One region of the Halomonas sp. N3-2A genome, then DNA from elsewhere that is predicted to be linked to it. Evidence: predicted binding sites of a transcription regulator. Region 1 holds the regulator's gene; each other region holds the start of a gene.

Region 1 (4,635 bases):
AGCTGAATAGGTCGCAGGGCCCGATGTGTTACGAGATTGAGGTTGAATAATTTCTTGGTTCTCAGCACGTCCTTGATTCAGCTCTATGGAAGAGTGTGCAAACGCTATTGGACTTGCGATAAGCCCCAACGATAAGCCTACAACCACAGTGCTTTTAACAAATGATTTCAACAACATAAATAAAAACTCCTTGCTATATGGAGCAACCGACAATGCAATGATACAAGGTACCTTCTTTTGCCAATCGCAAAACGTGTCATCTGAATAATTGCATTTTTAACACCAAGAAACAGTGGGCAACGTAACAATGATTATACTATACACAAAAAATTAGACCCCACCGAAGTGGGGTCTTGAGCACTCTTAGTATCGCGATACGTAACACTAGCTTCCTATCCGTTTGAGGGGCTCCAACCTTGGAATTAACCCTGACTAGCGTGTTGACCGTCGAAAGATTCAATCCTTGAATCTAGGAGCATCCATGCAATTTGACATCCATGCCTCTGAATAGCTCATCCGTAAGCGTAAGAGTTATAGTACCTTTTGAAAAGATAAGTAACCAAAGTTAATGTTACATTCCGCTATTTTCTTCAGGCAACTCATCTGTGCTGTCATAGCCAGACTCTGAATCGTCCTGGCTCGTTGAACTAGGTTCCATGTCGCTGGCGTTATCGCCTTCGTCATGAGTCAACTCTTGGCTATCATAATTACTTGAATCTGTTGTACTTTCGGATTGAGTCTCAACAGGCTGCTCATCAGGGGAAATATTGTTCGCGGGGTCTGCTGGCTCTTGAGCGAATGCTGCAGGGCTAGCAACTAAACCGAACGCTACACTTAAAATACCAGCTTTCTTGAGTAGTTCCTTGGACATCATGTTCCGTCTCCTAGATCGCTGTTCAGGTACTGCTTAAATAGTAAGAAAGACGGCCTTTCGGCTTACCAATTCCTATGGTTTTCTCTCTTACCAAGTACCAAGACACGTGCAGACGATGTGCCAAAAAATCAAAAATGATATAAAAAACCAAATAAAACAATAATTTATCAAATGAAAGATAATAGGAAGAGCGCTTAAAGCGTTTGCAGATCAAGCAGGGAAAGTGGTTAGAAATGGCACATGAGTATTATGTGGCCATACTTGTATGACAAGCATGACACACCTATACATCACTTGTACTTAAACAGCATTGCGCGAGGCGGGCTCGCTTTTGACAACACGTGATGACGGAAAAACACAGCGAAAGAGGGCTCCTTCGCCAGGGCGAGATTCAATTTGTAACAATGCGTCATGTCTTAGTAGCACATGCTTTACAATCGCCAGACCAAGCCCGGTACCACCCGTTGCAGTACTACGCCCTTTATCAACGCGATAGAAACGCTCGGTTAAGCGTGGAATATGCACAGGGTCAATTCCCTCACCATCGTCGTCAACTTCAATACAAGCACTGCCATTCGGCAGGGTTTTCCAGCGAAGTGTTATCTGACTGCCCTCTGGCGTATACCGCACAGCGTTAAACACTAGGTTTGAAATAGCGCTATGCAGTTCCTGCTCGCTGCCGATCAGACGGGCATCGCTCTCAAGCGCGACTTGAACACTGTGCTGTTGGTTAGAGAGCGCTAGCGCATCGCAGCGAATGGTGTCGAGCATTGGCCCTAACGCCAACGCATGATGATCCTCGCCACCTTGATCAATTTCTAACCGAGAGAGCAGTAGCAGATCATTGACTAAGTTTTGCATACGCTTCGTCTGCTCTTCCATCTGAGCAATACCTCGGCCCAAACGTGGTGGAAGTTGCTCTTTCAAGTCGCTGTAGGTTTCTAAATAACCCGTCAGTACCGTTAGCGGTGTGCGTAGTTCATGGGAAACATTGGCGACAAAGTCACGCCGCATCTGCTCTAAACGATGCAAGCGGGTAATATCTCGCGCCATTACCAAGCGCTCATCATCACCATAGAGAGTAATTTGATATTGAAGGATATGCCGTTCATCGATGGGCGACGTTAAGGTCAGCGGCTCACCGTATTTACGTGCATTAAAGTAGCTGATAAATCGCGGGTCACGAAGCAGATTGGTAATGTGCTGGCCACGGTCGTGGGCGGTTTGCAAGCCCAGCATTTCCGTCGCGGCACTGTTCCACCACTCCAGGTCACCATGCCGATCTAGCATAACGACACTGTCACGCATCGCTTCGGATGATTCCTGAATACGTGCAAGGGTGGCACGTAAGCGATTCTGAGTAATCCGTTGGCTCTTTTGGTAGCGATACAAGCGATCAAAAAGCTCGCCCCACATGCCGCTCGCAGCAGGGGGTTCATCATGAGGGTGAAGCGTTAACCACTTAAAGAGCGCACGCAGTTGGCGCAGTTGATACACCAGACAAACGGCAAGACCTGCAGCAACGCCAAGACCTGGCATACCCAGCAACCACCCCAGACAAGCGCCCAAAGCGGCCAGCCACGCAATTCGCCATAGTTCTCGGCTCCACAGGCGCACCGTTACACCCGCGCGGAAAAACGGTACCCAGTGCCTCTCACCGTTTGAATGAGACTCTGGTGAGCTTCTCCTAGGGCCTTACGTAGACGTCGGATGTGAACATCTACCGTCCGCTCTTCAACGTATACGTTACCGCCCCACACTTGATCGAGCAGTTGGCTACGTGTATAGGCGCGCTCTTGGTGCGTCATGAAAAACTGCAGCAGACGGTACTCCGTCGGCCCCATTTCTAACGCCTTACCGTAAGCACTCACACGGTGGCTCACTGGGTCTAATAGCAAGCCATTAATTTCAATAGGATCTTCGACACCACGGGGGGTAGTACGTCGCAATACTGCTTTTAAGCGCGCCACCAGTTCGCGGGGAGAGAAAGGCTTGGTGATATAGTCATCCGCCCCAGCCTCAAGCCCTTGAATCTTATTATCTTCTTCGCCTTTAGCGGTCAGCATAATGATAGGCACCTCGGCAGTGGCTTCTTCACGCTTTAAGCGCCTTGCAAGCTCAATACCACTGGTGCCCGGCATCATCCAATCCAGCAAAAGCAGATCTGGCTGGTGGTCAACCATCATCGCGTGGGCATCCTGGGCGTTATCCGCTTCAAGCACGCGATAGTCAGCCATTTCCAGCGCCACTGCGATCATCTCGCGAATAGGCGCCTCATCATCGACAATCAAAACGGTCTTGGCGGTCATTCCAGGGCCTCACGGTGTTCAATGAAAACTAATTTAAAAAATAGTTTAAAAAAACAGTTCAAAGACATGTCAGTGACGATAACACCATGACTCGATGACAATTTTATGACATAGAGGATATTTAGCCAGTTATTGGCCACCAACTTAGTGCAATACCTGCAAAAATTAACAAGCCTGACCAATGATTATTAAGAAATGCCTGGAAGCAGCGGTCGCGCTCACGGCCAGCGATTAAGCGTTGTTGATGGACAAACGTAGCGGCCATAGCGGCTAATCCAAGCCAGAAAAAGCCACCTAAACCAACGCGCCATCCTACCCAGGCAAGTAGTCCAAGTGCCGCCACTTGCAACACACCAATGATCAGACGATCAGCGCTACCAAACAGCACCGCGGTAGATTTGATGCCAATTTTTAGGTCATCGTCGCGGTCGACCATGGCGTATTGAGTATCGTAGGCAACGGTCCACAGCACGTTAGCGCTAAACAGTAGCCATGCTTCAAACGGTACATGACCCAATACCGCACCGAATGCCATGGGAATCGCCCAAGAGAACGCAGCCCCTAACACCACCTGAGGTAAATGGGTGTAGCGCTTCATAAACGGGTAAATGAACGCTAATACAACACCACCTATCGACAACAGCACCGTAAACCAATTGGTCAATAGCACTAAAATGAAAGCAGTGGCTACCAGCGCGATAAACAGCAGCTGCGCCTCGGTTTCACTGATACGACCAGTGGCTAGCGGACGATGTTTAGTGCGCTTTACATGGCCATCGAAATGACGATCAGCGTAATCATTAACCACACAGCCCGCGGCGCGCATCACATAAACGCCAGCAATAAAGATCAGCAGAACATTCCGTCCAGGCACACCCTCTGCTGCTATCCACAATGCCCATAAGGTGGGCCACATCAATAGCCAAGTACCAATCGGGCGATCCAATCGCGTTAAATGTAAAAAATCAGCCACCCGAGCCCATCCCGTTGGCCTCAACAGAGAACGGTCCATGCTTACCTCTCAAAAAGAAAACGCTGGTGATAGCCTAGCGCGAAGACAGGGCAAGATCATCTGCCATGGTCGATAAAAAGTATTCCTGCACTAACAGCGACAGCCCACCGTGCTGAAACACTGAGCGCCGCCCCCATACGCTGTCTAAAAGCGACGCAGAGTGTTCCGCGACAAAGCGTGGCTGATGGCGAGTGGCGTAGAGTGGCCCGCGCACTAAGTCAGGTTGTTGAAACAGCCAACTGCCTAATGAACGCTCGCCAAGCCCTTCTAACCCCTTACCTTGTAATTGACTAAGTGGCGCTACCGAGCGTGCGACTACCCAGGGCTTATCGCCGACACACAACGCGACTTCTCTCAGCCATGCATAGCGGCGCGGTTCAATTCCCAGCGCTAGCGCTTCATCCCGTAGAGGTAAGCCAATCGTTTGACGTAACAATTGC
Region 2 (4,635 bases), 1.3 Mb from region 1:
GCCAGTCTCCTTCTCTCCGCCGAAAGCGCCACCGATTTCAGCGCCGCTGGGGCCGATATTGACGTTGGCGATACCGCAGTCGCTGCCGTCAACCGAGACGAAGGCCTCGGCCTCGCTGAAATTACGGTAGCTAATCACGTAGAGAATCGGGTCAAAGGTCTCATGCTTTACCAGCTCGTCCTGCTGTTCGACCTCGACGATGGCTGGCGCCACGTAGTAGCCCTTGGGGTACTCGTCAGCCAGTCGACGTTCGCCGCCAAACACTCTGGCGCCCCACTCACGCGCCTTGCCGAGCACCGATTGCATTTGCTCAAACGCCTGAGCATCGATCAGCGGGCCGACCAGACTGCCCCCCATCGGGTCGCCGATGGTCACACCGGCATAGGCCCTCTTGACCCGCTCGACAACCTCGCCGCGACACGATGCTGGCACCTGTCGCCACTGAATGAATGCCGCTTCCGCATAGGCGATGCAGGCGTCCATCGCGTCGGCCCCCGGCATGCTCACGCGACCAATCTCGGCACCATCGGTGGGGCTAATCACCGGGTAATCACCTTGAAGACACTGCTCTACACGTACTCCCAGGCGCTGCATGATGGCGTCGTTCATTCTTTCTCCGACTGGTCGCGATATTAAGTGGGTACACACTCAGTATCATCAGGGTTGTGAAAAATGCTCAAGCGACGAATATTCGGGAGTTCATTCTATTTTTTCTTCATCTACCAGGATCTGCGTAGTATCAGTGCTGAAGCCACACCACGACTTCCTCAATGCTAAAGTCGTGCTTGCTTTAGCCAGCGATATTTGAGCAACATCTTAAGGGTGTGCTTGGTCACTAAAGCGATATTTAGTCAGATCAACATTCCAATAATTCATGTTTTATGAGTCGTGTCTATCTTCCCACCCCTGACCGCGATGCAGTGCTTTGAGGCGTCTGCCCGGCACCTAAGCTTCACCCGCGCGGGGGATGAGCTGAACCTGACTCAAAGCGCCGTCAGCAAGCAGGTAGCCCAGATGGAGTTAGTGCTTCCCTCCCCTGTTCCGCCGTGTGCGCAAGCGCCTGCAGATCACTTCTTAGGGCTCACTCTATCTAACCGAAGTGCGCAAGATACTCGCCCAGGTGGAGATGTCGACTCGCTACATGCAGTCCTACGGGGGTGAGAATGAGGTTCTTAACGTCACTACCCTGGCGACTTTTGGAGCCCGCTGGCTGATTCCCAGGCTCAACGGCTTTCGCTTTCGCCATCCCAACGTCTACCTAAACATCAGCAACCGAGTGGAGCCTTTCGATCTCGAAGAAGAGCACATCGACGTAGCCTTCTTCTTCGGCCACGGTGCATGGCCTAAAGCGGAGTGCATCAAGCTGATTGATGAAGAAATAGTGCCGATTTGCGCGCCAGCCATACTGCCACCCGGCGGTGTCGACGCTCCACTGTCATTGACTCGATTGGTATTAATGCAGAGCGCGACCCGGCCTGAAGCTTGGCATGACTGGTTCCAAGCTCAGGGGTGCTATACAGAGCACAGCTATCACGGGCCGCGGTTCGACACCTTCTATATGGCTCTGCGCGCAGCGCGGTCAGGCTGCGGCATTGCACTGGTGCCGAGCTTCCTGGCCTAGGAGGAACTAGCGGCTGGCCATCTGGTGATACCCTGGCCCTTCGCTCTGACGAGCCGAAATGCCTATTACTTGGCATATCCTGAGCACAAGGGGGAGATGGCCAAGCTCAAGGGGTTCATCAACTGGCTCCTTGAGCACCGCGATGTTGCGCCACCAGCGATACCATGCGGTGCGGCGTAGCCGAGCAACTGGAAGACGAAGTGACTCACCTCGTCGATGCATGTAGCTCAAGAAGGGCCAGTCTCGTTACTGCCATGCTCAGGCTATCGAACCTGGTGAAGCCACTTTCAACAGATAGCCTGAAGAGCCATCATGGCTCAGCATCACATTGGTCACCTGACATTGCCGATGGCGTCGATGCCCACAAAGATCTACATGTGACCACTGTCGTGGATACATATGATCGGATGCTTGATACCGCTAGCTTTCCGCCCTCCCTCTCTTCGTGCTTTTTCTATCTTCCCTGATCGTCGCCAAACTTGAACAAATCCCCTACCCCACAGCTGAATAATTTGCATAGCTTATCCAGCGCATCCAACTCAACACGCTGAGCTGTTTCTTTATAAAGCAACGTGATGGCGTTGCAGTTCAACCCCGTTTCACGCGCCACACCAACGATCTTCATTTTGTGCTCGCCCACCCAAGCGTGCGGGATGACCACGATCCATCAAAAATCACTCTGGATAGCTTGCTGTCATTCCAAATGGTAAAGAATCGCTTTCAAATATTTTTGCTATATGAAATATCACATACACCCCCTTCTCATTAGCGCACCGAAAACAAGATGACACCCCGGTGACATAAGAGTGGCAAAAATATGTCAGTTAATTTCAAATTATTGATAAATATATAATTTAAATATTTTCCATTACGAAAACCTAGTCACGAATCGTTAAAAATATCATCAAACTGACATTGTCTAGACAACTGGTGTTCATCTGACTCGACCAGAATGTTGTTATTCCAAACGGGGGAGCAACATGTCTACTTCTATTATTCACGCTAAAGGCTTAAATAAGACGTTTGGGCACCGCCAGGTGCTTGATGACGTAAGCTTTTGCGTCGCACCTGGTGAAATGGTCGCGCTGATTGGACCGTCAGGCTCCGGTAAGTCCACACTGCTGCGCCACCTCGTCGGCCTAACCTGCGGAAATCGAAAAAATGGCGGTCACGTGTCTCTTATGGGGCGTGACGTACAGATGAACGGTCGTCTACACCGCGCAGTTCGCATTGAGCGTTGTCGAACTGGCTACATTTTTCAGCAATTCAACCTAGTAGGGCGTCTTAGCGTGCTAACCAACGTATTGGTCGGGCGGCTGGGTCGTATGTCCAAGTTACGCGCTCTCTTTGGCCGTTTCACCGATCAGGAACGTGAGCATGCACGAGCTTGCTTGGCTCGGGTGGGGCTTGAGGAACTGATGGATCAGCGCGCTAACACCCTTTCTGGTGGGCAAATGCAACGTGTGGCAATTGCCAGGGTACTGATGCAAGACGCCGAATTAATTCTGGCTGATGAACCAATTGCTTCACTGGACCCGCGCAGCGCTCGCGAGGTTATGGAAATCCTCAGTCGTATTCACGCCGAAGACGGCCGCACCGTGGTCGTCACCCTGCATCAAGTCGATGTTGCTCGCCGCTATTGTCAGCGTGCCGTCGCCCTTAAGGATGGCCGTTTGTACTTCGATGGCCCTATTAGTGAACTCACTGACGCGCGCCTGCAGGCACTTTACGAAAATGCTGATCTTGATGAGCTACGCACAAGCGAGCTGTCAAGCGACCAAGCATCCCCTGAAAACCGCCAAACTATTTCCGCGCATCACGCAGTAGCAACGCCAATGCCTAGCTAACAGCAGAACGGACCGCTCTTCCACCGATACGCCACTCACAATCGAACACACTATTATCCCGGAGACACACTCATGACGTTTACTTCTTATCGCCGTCTACTTCTACCGCTGGTTGCGGGGATTAGCTTTGCTGCAAGCACTCAGCTGTTGGCCGCCGATACACTTAAGTTCGGCATTATTTCCACTGAATCCAGCCAGAACCAGCGGCCAATGTGGCAACCGTTCCTTGATGATATGTCGGAGGAGCTAGGCATGGAGGTTGAGCCCTTCTTTGCCACTGATTATGCCGCAGTGATTCAGGCGATGCGTTTTGACCAGATCGACTTAGCTTGGTACGGCAACAAATCGGCCATAGAAGCCGTGGATCGTGCAGGTGGCGAGGTTTTCGCTCAGACAATCCCTGCGAATGGCCAACCGGGATACTGGAGTTTGATGATTGTGCATCAGGACAGCGATCTGCACAGCGTCGAAGACGTCTTGGAGAACTCCGGTGACCTCGTGTTTGGTAACGGTGATCCAAATTCAACGTCTGGGTATTTGGTGCCAGGTTACTATGTGTTTGCCCAAAACGACGTCGATGTTGCTACTGCTTTTAAGCGCACTCTGAACTCCAGCCACGAAACCAACGCTTTATCGGTGGCCAATCGCCAAGTTGATGTTGCCACCTTTAATACCGAGAGCATGGAGCGTCTTGAAATCAGCGCACCTGAGAAAGCTGAGCAGCTTCGCGTGGTTTGGACGTCCCCGCTGATTCCATCTGACCCGCTAGTATGGCGCACCAACCTGTCCGAAGAGACCAAGGATGGACTGCGTGAATTCTTCTTCAATTACGGCGATAGCGACGAAGAACAGGCAATTTTAGAGCCACTGCAATGGAGCCACTTTAAGGCTTCTAACAACGATGGTCTGCTGCCGATTCGCCAGCTTGAGCTATTCAAGCAACGTGCTGATGTGGCCAACAACGAGAGCCTATCAGACGCTGATCGTGAGCAGCAGCTAGCTGAATTAGATGCTCAGCTTGAGGCACTTAACCAACGCCTTCAGGACCTGCAAGGTGCTGAAGCAAACGCCGACACTGTTGCTACCACTGATTAATTTTCAGGCGACAAACCCAGATCATCCATAGCGGGGTGAGCGTAGACCGTTTTCCCCGCTCGGAGAGACCAT
Region 3 (4,635 bases), 1.1 Mb from region 1:
AAGGACACTTTCCGTTGACGGATTGCCGTAGCGCATACAGAAATCAACTTCGATGCTATCGCCGTAGAGCGCTTTCAAACGTGCAGCCATTTTTTCAGTTTGGGCACGCGTCGTGGTCAACAACGGGCTCTCGTTCTTCTCGTTGTTCCAAATACTTTTATAAGCGTTACCAGAAGAAAATGGACGCTTGGTCAAAATAATTAGTTGTAAAAGCGGCTGCCACTTCCAATTAGCGTAATCAACAACACGCTTATCGGACAAAAACTCGCTAAGGTAGCGCCGCATAGACCAATAGTCGGTTGCGTCCGGGGTGCCCAAGTTAGCCAACACCACGCCGACTTTTGCAGGGGGAACGGCAGGATGGTCACTTGGCGCATGGACCAAGCGCCCTTCGCCCGGCTGATCTTTTACAACGCTATCGACCATGTCGCTAACTCCTCAGATGTTTTAAACAGTTGGCAAAATCTTAACACTTTTCGGCAAAGCTGCGGCATAAAGTTATACTATCAACATTATTTGTATAACTATAGGCAAACTCATGTCGAAGCCTTTACTATTAGTCCTTGGTGATCAGCTTTCGCTTTCATTGGCAACCCTGCGCAATGCGCCAACTGACGCAGTCATCGCTCTTTGCGAGGTCGCCGAAGAAGCGCGCTATGTGCCTCACCATATACATAAAATCGGCTTATTCATGGCCGCCATGCGGCACTTTGCTCAGGCGCTGCGCGATAAAGGCTACAACGTTCACTACAGCCGTATTGATGATGCTGACAATACCCAGTCACTCATCACGGAAGCTGAACGTATTGCCATTCAGTACGGTTGCCATGAAGTGCGTGTAGCAAGACCTGGTGAATGGCGACTTTGGAATGCTATGCAGCAGCGCCAAGCAGCCACCCTACCCTGGAAAGTGATCGAAGATGATCGCTTTTTCAGCTCACCTGATGACTTTGCCAACTGGGCTAAAGGACGTAAACAGCTTCGTCTGGAGTATTTCTATCGGGAGCAGCGCAAACGAACTGGGCTACTAATGGAGGGCGATACACCTGCCGGAGGAAAATGGAACTTTGATCACGACAACCGTGAGCCGATTCAAGCAACGCTCAGCTTCCCATCGCCTCCCACCCATCGCCAAGATGCGCTGACCCAGGAAGCGCTCAATGATGCCAAGCAGCATTTTAGCGAACACATGGGATCCCTGGATAACTTCAACCTTCCCGTCACCCGCCGACAGGCGCTGGTGGATTTAAACCACTTCCTTGACCATGGGTTGGCCGACTTTGGGCGCTACCAAGATGCGATTAGCGATAAAGAGCCGTTCCTTTTTCACTCCAGACTGTCGGCGGCGCTCAATATCGGCCTGCTAACACCTCACGAAGTCTGTGAAGCCGCTGAGCAGCGCTATCTAACAGGTCATGCGCCTATCAATGCAGTTGAAGGATTCATTCGTCAAATACTCGGTTGGCGAGAGTATGTTCGAGGGCTTTATTGGACACAAATGCCAGCTTATAAGCATGAGAACCGGCTTGGGTTTAAACGTGAATTACCGGCATTTTACTGGGATGGCAATACCGATATGCGCTGCTTACAGCGCGCTATCCAAATGACTATCGACAACAGTTACGCCCACCATATTCAGCGCTTGATGGTAACCGGCAACTTTGCCCTGCTATGTGGTGTTAAGCCTGAAGCGCTGTGTGACTGGTATCTAGCGGTGTATACCGATGCCTGCGAATGGGTAGAGCTGCCCAACACCTTAGGCATGGTACTGCACGCTGACGGCGGTTTAATGGGCTCCAAACCTTACTGCGCTTCAGGCAAATATATCGACAAAATGTCTGACCACTGCCAGCACTGCCGCTACTCTCCAAAACAGGTAACAGGTCCAAAGGCGTGTCCGTTTAACAGCCTTTACTGGCATTTTCTGGAAACCAACGCTGAACAGCTGAACCGCAATCCGCGTATGAAGCTGATCTATGGCTCACTCTCTCGCATGACAGATGAAAAGCGTGACGCGATGCGTCAACAGGCTGAACAGTTTCTTGCCTCGCTACCCACCAGTCCAGGCTACGGCCAGACCTGCCACACACAAGGCTATCTATCAAAGGATACCCAATGAGTCGTTTCTCTACGCTGCACGCAACGTCACCTGTCACGCTATATCATGATGGCCACTGCCCTTTCTGCCGCGTGGAAGTCGCTTGGCTTGCAAAGCATCGCCATCAAGAACGTGTCGCACTCGTGGATATTCAGCGTCGTGATTTCAATGCAGCCGATATAGGGCGCAGATTTGACGATATGATGGGGCTACTGCATGTCAAAGATAGCCAAGGAAATTGGTATATCGGGATGGATGCCAGCCGGGCCCTCTATGCGGTACTGGGCTACCGGTGGCTAGTATGGCTTTCTTGCTTACCAGGCCTGCGAGGAGTAATGGATGCAGGCTATCGTTTTTTTGCCCGTCGCCGTGTTCGGCTAGGGCGGTGGTGGGAGAAGCGTCACGCAAACAAGTGAGGACGCCATAGGATGTTGCAATGTTTGTAGTGTTAAAACACTAGCGGCATACGTGATGTTAACGGCGAACTGTAATGAGCATCGCGTCCAATCACTTCATCCTGGGGCACATGCTGCACTAAGTAAGCACGGTGAATCCCAGCACGCTTTAGCTCAAGATAAACATCATCTAGCGAGCGAAACAGCATTGGCTTACCGCGCTGGGTCAACATATGCCGCTCGCCCTCTACATCTTCAAGCTCTAGTTGATAAAAGCGGCTGCCCGAATGCGTGATAACGCGTATTTCAAAATTATCGTGACCCGCAACAAATTGCTTCAGTTCTTTAAGTTCCATGGTTCCCTCCTGTGATTGTTCATCATCATGGGGCACAGCATGACGACACCCCATGACAATTTTATTACCTTGGCACTAACTGCCTATGACGGCAACATCACAAAAGAGTTCCTGACCAAAACGTCAACTTATTCGTCGAATTATTGATACTCAGAGGGGTCGATTGCTTTACCTAACGAATTGCGATCTATCCAGTTACCGCCTTTAGTTTCCTTGTAACGGAAAACCACTTTATCGCCTACCGTTACCGGCAGTTCTGAATCTTCAGTTTGGTAGCTATATTTTTCCCCTTCAACTACCAGGAAGTAACGGTAGAGGTCAGGCATTCCCAACCACTCTTTAAATGGCCCTTCTCGCTCTAGTGACTGCAGTTCCCCACGGCCTTCCAGCTTAGGAAGACGCTTACGGTTACCACGTCTAAAACCACCTGCCATTTGCTACTCCTGTCTATCTGCTTGGTCGGGGAGGAGCATTATACGTTCTCCCCCCTAACGCTCAAGTTAATCGCCGAACGCTTCGCCATAGCTATCGGGCGCAAGGTCTTCGAAGCGTGTGTATTTACCAATAAAGGCCATATGTACCGTACCGATAGGCCCGTTACGCTGTTTACCTATAATCAGCTCGGCAATCCCTTGGTTGTCAGGATTGTCAGGGTTATACACCTCATCTCGGTAAACAAACGCAATGACGTCAGCATCCTGCTCAATCGCGCCGGATTCCCGCAGATCCGACATGACAGGACGCTTATTGGGGCGCTGCTCCAACGAACGGTTAAGCTGTGAAAGAGCTACAACAGGGCATTGAAACTCTTTTGCTAGCCCTTTCAGCGAGCGGGAAATCTCCGATATCTCACCGGTACGGTTTTCAGAAAAGCCGGGGATCTGCATTAACTGCAGATAGTCAATCATGATCAGCGCCATATTGCCGTGCTCCCGCACCACTCTACGCAGGCGTGAGCGCATTTCATTAGGCGAAAGCGCCGCAGTATCATCGATAAATAGCTGCTTGTCTTTGAGCAGGTTGACCGCTGATGTCAGCCGCGGCCAATCTTCATCTTCCAACTGCCCCGAACGCACACGGGTTTGATCAATCCGACCCAACGAAGAGAGCATACGCAGCATCAGAGATTCTGCAGGCATCTCCATGGAGAACACCATCACCGGCTTATCGCTAGCAATAACCGCATGCTCTACGAGATTCATGGCAAACGTGGTTTTACCCATTGACGGGCGGCCCGCGATAATCACCAAATCTGAGGGCTGTAAGCCTGAGGTCATTTCATCGAGGTCACGAAACCCCGAGGAGAGCCCTGTCATTTCACCCTTTAGATTGAACAGCTCATCAATACGATCAACGGCTTTGGTTAGCAGTTCACTCATACCGATAGGACCGCCCGTTTTCGGCCGCTCTTCGGCAATCTGAAAGACTAATCGCTCCGCTTCATTCAGCAGCTCGTCAGCAGGCCGCCCCTGGGGCGAAAACGCTCCGTCAGCAATTTGATTGGCCGCACGGATTAATTTACGCAGCGTTGCTCGCTCGCGAACGATATCCGCATAAGCACGAATATTACTGGCAGAAGGCGTATTGCGAGCCAGCTCAGCCAAGAATGCCAAGCCGCCCACCGTATCCAACTGATCACGCGCTTCTAATGCCTCTGACAGCGTTATAACGTCCAGCGGCTGCCCGGATTCGGCCAAATGAATCATCACATTGAATACCAAGCGATGCTCATAGCGGTAAAAATCATCCGCCACCAACCGTTCCGAGACATTGTCCCAGGCCTGAT

What was found. The regulator PhoB, encoded in region 1, activates phosphate uptake and scavenging genes when phosphate is short. The targets are predictions, from matches to a motif close to TGTCATANNNNTGTCANA.
Region 2: a site for PhoB is predicted at 2,405-2,422, ahead of phnC (phosphonate ABC transporter ATP-binding protein). Genes of this name have one in related genera too.
Region 3: a site for PhoB is predicted at 2,901-2,918, ahead of CEK60_RS13005 (DUF6482 family protein). Genes of this name have one in related genera too.

What each region holds. Positions count from the first base shown of each region.
Region 1 is NZ_CP022286.1:3,917,638-3,922,272, reverse strand. Features, by position in the region: gene CEK60_RS18310 (hypothetical protein) at 1-177, opposite strand, end outside; gene CEK60_RS18305 (hypothetical protein) at 572-874, opposite strand; gene phoR (phosphate regulon sensor histidine kinase PhoR) at 1,175-2,491, opposite strand; gene phoB (phosphate regulon transcriptional regulator PhoB) at 2,494-3,183, opposite strand; gene ubiA (4-hydroxybenzoate octaprenyltransferase) at 3,305-4,195, opposite strand; gene CEK60_RS18285 (chorismate--pyruvate lyase family protein) at 4,230-4,635, opposite strand, start outside.
Region 2 is NZ_CP022286.1:2,658,481-2,663,115, forward strand. Features, by position in the region: gene CEK60_RS12465 (aldehyde dehydrogenase family protein) at 1-609, opposite strand, end outside; gene CEK60_RS22890 (LysR family transcriptional regulator) at 916-1,161, shown strand; gene CEK60_RS22895 (LysR substrate-binding domain-containing protein) at 1,127-1,621, shown strand; gene CEK60_RS22900 (hypothetical protein) at 1,628-1,852, opposite strand; gene CEK60_RS12475 (helix-turn-helix domain-containing protein) at 2,076-2,246, opposite strand; gene phnC (phosphonate ABC transporter ATP-binding protein) at 2,602-3,468, shown strand; gene phnD (phosphonate ABC transporter substrate-binding protein) at 3,541-4,563, shown strand; gene phnE (phosphonate ABC transporter, permease protein PhnE) at 4,634-4,635, shown strand, end outside.
Region 3 is NZ_CP022286.1:2,774,332-2,778,966, forward strand. Features, by position in the region: gene hemH (ferrochelatase) at 1-426, opposite strand, end outside; gene CEK60_RS12995 (cryptochrome/photolyase family protein) at 539-2,119, shown strand; gene CEK60_RS13000 (thiol-disulfide oxidoreductase DCC family protein) at 2,116-2,514, shown strand; gene CEK60_RS13005 (DUF6482 family protein) at 2,547-2,849, opposite strand; gene CEK60_RS13010 (hypothetical protein) at 2,990-3,283, opposite strand; gene dnaB (replicative DNA helicase) at 3,350-4,635, opposite strand, start outside.